DNA from 3 places in the Rhizobium sp. WYCCWR 11152 genome. Region 3 is predicted to be linked to each of the others. Evidence: predicted binding sites of a transcription regulator. Region 3 holds the regulator's gene; each other region holds the start of a gene.

The links. Region 3 encodes PhoB, which activates phosphate uptake and scavenging genes when phosphate is short. Its sites were predicted from a motif close to TGTCATNNANCTGTCAT; they were not measured.
Region 1: the regulator PhoB is predicted to act here: its motif matches at 969-985, upstream of G9X67_RS28550 (DUF2794 domain-containing protein).
Region 2: the regulator PhoB is predicted to act here: its motif matches at 1,128-1,144, upstream of pehA (phosphoric/sulfuric ester hydrolase PehA).

The regions. Positions count from the first base shown of each region.
Region 1 covers NZ_JABFCP010000020.1:224,958-227,224, reverse strand. Annotated here, with positions in the region: gene G9X67_RS28555 (thioredoxin family protein) at 1-637, shown strand, start outside; gene G9X67_RS28550 (DUF2794 domain-containing protein) at 1,008-1,409, shown strand; gene G9X67_RS28545 (GNAT family N-acetyltransferase) at 1,416-1,973, opposite strand; gene G9X67_RS28540 (Bax inhibitor-1/YccA family protein) at 2,084-2,267, opposite strand, start outside.
Region 2 covers NZ_JABFCP010000010.1:80,071-82,337, reverse strand. Annotated here, with positions in the region: gene pehA (phosphoric/sulfuric ester hydrolase PehA) at 1-1,011, opposite strand, end outside; gene G9X67_RS20555 (ABC transporter ATP-binding protein) at 1,313-2,267, opposite strand, start outside.
Region 3 covers NZ_JABFCP010000011.1:275,714-277,980, reverse strand. Annotated here, with positions in the region: gene pstB (phosphate ABC transporter ATP-binding protein PstB) at 1-79, shown strand, start outside; gene phoU (phosphate signaling complex protein PhoU) at 124-837, shown strand; gene phoB (phosphate regulon transcriptional regulator PhoB) at 970-1,653, shown strand; gene G9X67_RS22875 (GcrA family cell cycle regulator) at 1,901-2,267, opposite strand, start outside.

The sequences.
Region 1 (2,267 bases), on a different contig from region 3:
GCAGGGCTGCTCCTCCTGTCCTCCCGCTGATGCCGCTTTCCGCAAGCTGGTGAACCAGGGCGATGTCATTGCGCTCGCCTATCATGTCGATTACTGGAACTATCTCGGCTGGGCCGATACGCTGAGCTCCAAGGAAAACACCGAGCGGCAGTATGGCTATGCCAAAACGATGGGCCGCAGCAACGTCTACACGCCGCAGGCCATCGTCAATGGACGCGACCATCTGGCCGGCGCCGATCTGAATGGCATCAACAGCAAGATCGACACCTATAGCAGCGAAGGCAACGGGCTGACCGTTCCGATCAGTGCCGCGATGCGCGGCGACGAGCTGGAGATCAAGATCGGCGCGGGACAAGGCAAAGCCAATGTCGTCATGGTCTATTTCGATAAGGAAAAGACGATCGACGTCGAAAAAGGCGAGAACAGCGGCCAGAAGATCTCCTATCTGCACAGCGTCACCAATGTCGAAACCGTCGGCATGTGGGACGGCAAGGCGACCAGTCTGACGCTGCCGGCCAGCGTCCTGCAGCGGCCGCAGCTCGAGGGCTGCGCCATCCTGCTGCAATCGGCGACCGCAGACGGCGATCCGGCGGCGATCCTTGGCGCGACCGTGGTGATGGCTGGCAAAAATATCTGAGATTCATCCGGTTGCGGATGAAGTGCTGGGGCGGCCCGGCCGAGCGTATTCGGGGCTGGGGTTAAGGTCGATACGCTCCGCCGGGCCCTTTGGCGCGCTGGCGCCAAACTGGAATTCATAAATCTCCTGCAAATGAGGCGCTGTTTTGACTGAAATGCGGCGCTGCGGAGAAAGCGTTGACCTGTCCAGCGCATCATGCTTTCCGAAAATCAAACCCAACTTTCGCAAGACATGATGCGCTGACTCAAAGTGCTACAGCGTCCTTGCGCGAGAGACGTGCGGCGGAATGTGACGGCTGGCACTCTTGCAATTTGCGGCGGCTCGGGCAAACTGTCACCCTCCTGTCACATGTGGAGGCCTTGTGAGACTGATGACAGATCAGCCGGATTTGCGACACGGCGAAAGCCGTTCCGTCGACCACAGTTCCTCAGTCGTCGTCGATCTCAGGGAATACAAACAAAGCAAGGACCCACTTCCGGTGACCTTCCACCGGCGCGAACTGGACGCGATCCTCTGGATCTACGGCCGGATGGTTGGTGATGGTGAATGGCGCGACTACGCCATCGATCACCTGAAGGACAGGGCGGTCTTTTCCGTTTTCAAGCGTTCCGGCGAAATGCCGCTCTTCCGCATCGAGAAAAACCCGAAGCTCGCCGCCAAGCAGGGCGCCTATTCCGTGATCAGCGTCAACGGCACGATCCTGAAGCGCGGTCACGAGCTGAACCAGGTGCTGAAGGTCTTCGACAAGGCCCTGAAGCTCGTCGACAAGTAAACCATATCAGCCGTTAAACAGCGTGCCGGGATAGGTCGACGGGTCCGGATCTGTGCTCATACCCTCACCGAGGGCGCGCTGCATGAACATCGTATCCAGCCAGCGGCCGTGCTTGTAGCCGGTGCCCTTCATCAGACCAACCTCCTCGAAGCCGGCCGTGCGATGAAGCGCGATCGAGGCGGGGCTGGCGCCGCCGATGACGGCTGCCATCTGACGAAAGCCGAGGGTGGTGCAACGGATGATCAGTTCGGCGAGCAGCGCCTTGCCGATGCCGCGGCCGCGGGCTTGCGGCGCCAGATAAATCGAATCCTCGACCAGCCAGCGATAGGCAGGACGCGTGCGGAAGGCCGAGGCGTAGGCGTAGCCGAGCAAGGCCCCGTCCGTGCCGATGGCTGCGATATAGGGATATTGCTGGCCGACGATGGCCGCAAAGCGTTGCGCCATCTCGGCCTCGGAGGGCGGCACGATCTCATAGCTCGCGACGCCGTTCAGGACCGATTCGCGATAGATATCGGCAATGGCGGGAATATCGGCGTTCGAAGCATCGCGCAGGAGGAAGGACATTTCAGCAGCATATCCATAAGGGCGGCAAGGGCTTTCTAAAACCATTCCGTGAAAGCCTACGCAACAAAAAAGGCGGCCGAAGCCGCCTTTTCGATCTCAGTCTGCCCTGCTTATTTACGGTTGCCCATGAACTGCAGCAGGAACATGAAGAGGTTGATGAAGTCGAGATAGAGCGTCAGCGCACCCATGATCGCCTTGCGACCGGCCACGGCGACGTCATCGGCTTCCAGGTACAATTCCTTGATCCGCTGCGTATCGTAGGCGGTGAGGCCTGCGAAGATCAGCACGCCGAGC
Region 2 (2,267 bases), on a different contig from region 3:
CTTGCCGAGCAGGTGATGATCGCCGAGCTGCTCGCCGTGGTCGCTGGTGAAGATGATCAGCGTATCGTCCCACTGTCCGGTCTCATCGAGATAGTTAAAGACCCGGCCAAGGCAATCGTCGACCTCGGTAATCAGGCCGCAATAGGTCGCGCGCATCTGGCGCAGTTCCGCTTCGTCGAGCGTCGCACCGAACCCTTCTGCGCCCTGGAAGAAGGAGCCGCGGCGGATGCTGTCGACATAGAATTTCATCAACGGATGTTGTGCAGCCTCGGTGTCCGGGTTGGCTGCGCGGATCGGCGCCGGCATGTCTTCCGGCCGGTACATGGCATGATAGGGAGCAGAGGCGACAAAGGGCGGATGCGGCCGGTAATAACCGAGATGCAGGAAGAAGGGCTTGCCGTCGCGGCCCTTGAGATAGGTCAGCGCCCGCTCGGTGAAGAAGGTCGAGTCCGAAAATTCCTTCGGAATGCGTGACGGACGGTCGGTGGCGCCGGCAACGGCGCCCTCGCCCTCGGGCAGCCAGATATCAGGACGATGCTCCGGCAGCTCGAAGCCGTTCTGTGCCACCCAGCCAAAATAGCCCTCCATATTGGGCTCGAAGGCGCCGACCGGATGGAAGCCGTCCATCATGTCGCCGAGCACCCTGAAGCGCGGATCGTTCGGCGAAGTGGTGCGCGGATCCGGCACCGTCGTCGTATAGCCGATCAGCGCCGGATCGTAGCCGACGCCGCGCAACGCCTTGCCGAGGTTGAGGTGGCGCTGGTCGAGCGGCACCGTGTTCTGCACGGCGCGATGGTTCATCAGGTAGAGGCCGGTGAGCAGGCTCGCACGGGCCGGGCCGCAGGGAACGCAGGTCGTCACATGGTTCCTGAAGGTCACGCCCTCGCGACAGAGCCGGTCGAGATTGGGTGTCTTCAGGAAATCGTTTTTCCCGTCGGCACGCAGAACGTGCGGAACGAAATCGGCTCGCCATTGGTCAACGACGATGAGTAGAACGTTTTTCTTTCGCATGGAGCCCCCACTTGTGCGGGGCTGTTTGAACCGCGATTATTGCAGCGCGATGACCACTTTTTCAAAGTTCCATGACATTGAACGGATCGTGGGTTTCTTCGCTTTTATTCCAGAAGCGTCATGCAATTGTAATATTCACGACACACTCATCGCGCGCGCGTGACCTGACCGCGGCACGCACTGTCCGTTTTGCCGTTCTTTGAGAACCTGAGGCGTGCTTCCCTCGGCAAGATCATGGACGCGAGAGACGTCTCCTACGATCAGACGACGGCTGCTCTGCCGGATCGGTGCTCGACTGAGTCTATACCAAGTGATCCGTCGACGCGTCGAAGAGATGGATCTGGGTCGGATCGATCGAAAGTCCGATCATGTCTCCTGCCTTGACCCTGTCGCGCCGCGTCTCGACGATCGTCAGTTCCGGCTGGGTCTCCGCGACGATGAAGGTCGAGGAACCGGTCGATTCGACGAAGGCGATCGGCACATCGAAACTGCCATGCCCGGGCTCGACGACGCCGATATGTTCGGGCCGGATGCCGGCGATGAGCTTACGCCCGGGTTCGATGGCGCGTGATATCGCAAGCGTCTGTTTCACCGCGCCGAAATCCAGGATCAGGCTCTTTCCGTCTTCCGCGGCGATCGCGGGGATGAAATTCATGGCCGGCGAACCGATGAAGCCGGCAACGAACCGGTTCGCCGGCCGGTCGTAGAGGTCCAGCGGCGCGCCCTGCTGTTCGATGACGCCGTCGCGCATCACCACCACATGGTCGGCCATCGTCATTGCTTCGACCTGGTCGTGCGTGACGTAGACGAAGGTGGCGTGCAGTCGGTCGTGCAGCGACCGGATTTCCTTGCGCATGTGGACGCGCAGCGCAGCATCGAGATTGGACAGCGGCTCGTCGAACAGGAAGGCCTTGGGGTGGCGGATGATGGCGCGGCTCATGGCGACGCGCTGGCGCTGACCGCCGGAAAGCTCGCGCGGATAGCGCTTCAGGAGATGGGAAAGACCTGTCGTCGCCGCCACGTCCTCGGCGGCCTTCTTGGCCTCCGCCTTGGCGATGCCGCGGATGCGAAGGCTGTAAGTCAGGTTTTCCTCGACCGTCATGTGCGGATAAAGGGCATAGGACTGGAACACCATGGCGACATCGCGCTTGCGCGGCGGCACGCCGTTCATCAGCTCGCCGGCAATCCTGAGATCGCCCGACGAAATGCTTTCGAGGCCGGCAAGCGAGCGCAGCAGCGTGGACTTGCCGCAGCCC
Region 3 (2,267 bases):
GGAGAACGACACCGACAAGATGTTCACCAATCCCGACGATCCGCGCACCCAGGACTACATCATGGGTCGCTTCGGTTGATTTTGGCGACACCAAGCCTTCCCGTTATTCGAGGATAAAGCCCCATGGCATCGACACATATTTTTTCTGCCTACGATGATGATCTGAAGTTCCTGTCCAGGCGGATTTCCGAAATGGGCGGCCTGGCCGAGCAGATGGTCGGCGAATCCGTGCGCGCCCTCGTCAACGGCGATACGGCGCTGGCGCAGAAGGTCATCTCGGACGATGTGATCCTCGATCACGCCGAACGCGAAATCGGCGACAAGGCGATCGTCACGATCGCCCGCCGTCAGCCGATGGCCTCGGACCTGCGTGAAATCATGGGTTCGATCCGCATCGCCGCCGATCTCGAACGCGTCGGCGACCTCGGCAAGAACACCGCCAAGCGCGTCATCGCCGTCCAAAGCACCGGCGTTCCCCGCAAGCTTGCCCGCGGCCTCGAGCATCTGTCCGAGCTGGCGCTCGTCCAGCTCAAGGAAGTGCTCGATGTCTACACCAATCGTTCAGCCGACAAGGCGAATGCGATCCGTGAACGCGACAACGAGATCGACGCGATGTACACCTCGCTGTTCCGCGAACTCCTGACCTACATGATGGAAGATCCGCGCAACATCACCAGCTGCACGCATCTTCTCTTCTGCGCCAAGAACATCGAGCGCATCGGCGACCATGCCACCAACATCGCCGAGACGATCTTTTACATGGCGACAGGCGCGCAGCCGGAAGGTGATCGTCCGAAGGATGACAGCGCCAACACCGTCGGCGCGGTCACCGAATAACCGCCCGCACAGTCAATTGCGTGCGCGCCCGTCCGGGCGCGCAAAGAGGTCGCAGCCAATTTTTGAATTTGCGCAGGATGCACTGCTTAAATCACCCTGGTTTAAGGATCATGCGCGAGGAGACCGACACGCATGATCCCGAGAGTTGCAGTTGTTGAAGACGAGGAAGCCCTCAGCGTGCTTCTTCGCTACAATCTCGAAGCGGAAGGCTTCGAGGTCGATACCATCCTTCGTGGCGATGAAGCCGAAATGCGGCTCCAGGAGCGCACGCCCGATCTTCTCATCCTCGATTGGATGCTGCCCGGCGTTTCCGGCATCGAGCTCTGCCGGCGCCTGCGCATGCGGCCGGAAACCGAGCGCCTGCCGATCATCATGCTGACGGCGCGCGGCGAGGAGAGCGAGCGTGTCCGTGGATTGTCGACGGGCGCCGACGATTATGTCGTCAAGCCCTTCTCGACCCCCGAGCTCGTTGCCCGCGTCAAGGCGATGCTGCGCCGCGCCCGCCCCGAGGTGCTGTCGACGGTGCTGAAATGCGGTGACATCGAGCTCGACCGCGAGACCCATCGCGTCCATCGCAAGACCCGCGAAGTCCGCCTCGGCCCCACCGAATTCCGCCTGCTGGAATTCCTGATGTCGTCGCCGGGCCGGGTCTTCTCCCGCTCGCAGCTGTTGGATGGCGTCTGGGGCCACGATATCTATGTCGACGAGCGCACCGTCGACGTCCATGTCGGCCGCCTGCGCAAGGCGCTGAATTTCTCCAACATGCAGGACGTCATCCGCACCGTCCGCGGCGCCGGTTATTCGATGGAAGCCTGAGGGCTTCCATCTGAGCCTGCTGACAAAGCCCTGGCAAAACCCGCGACGTCATCCTCGGCCTTGTGCCGAGGATCTGCGCTCGCTAAATTAAGTATTTGAAAATAAAGGTTTTACCCTCAAGTCATTGGGGTGATCAGATGCTCGGCACAAGGCCGAGCATAACGGAGGGAAGCCTGAGCTTCCATCCGCGCATAAAAAAACGGGCCAATCGGCCCGCTTTCTGCATTCTAACGATGGTTGCCCGCGCTCAACTGGCCCGCGCTGCTGCCCTGCGGCGTTCGTTCACCGGCTGGTAGGCAAGCTTCTGGTGATAGCCGCAATAGGGCGAATTGTCGGGGGACTCGCAGCCGCAGAAATGGAAGTCGTCCTTCAGCGGATCGCCGACCGGCCATTTGCAGGTGCGCTCGGTTAGTTCCGTCAGGCCGAGGCGGCGCGAAATCGGCACCACCACATTGCCTCGCGGCACGTATTCCATTTCCTCGATCGTTTCGATCTCGATCTCTTCCTTCAGCATCGTCGCGCCCTGCTGGCGGGTGACGGTGCGGGTCGTGATCCGGGAGGCGAAGTTCGGCGCGCGCGGCGCCGATGTATTGCGCTTCGGCGTTCGCGCCGCG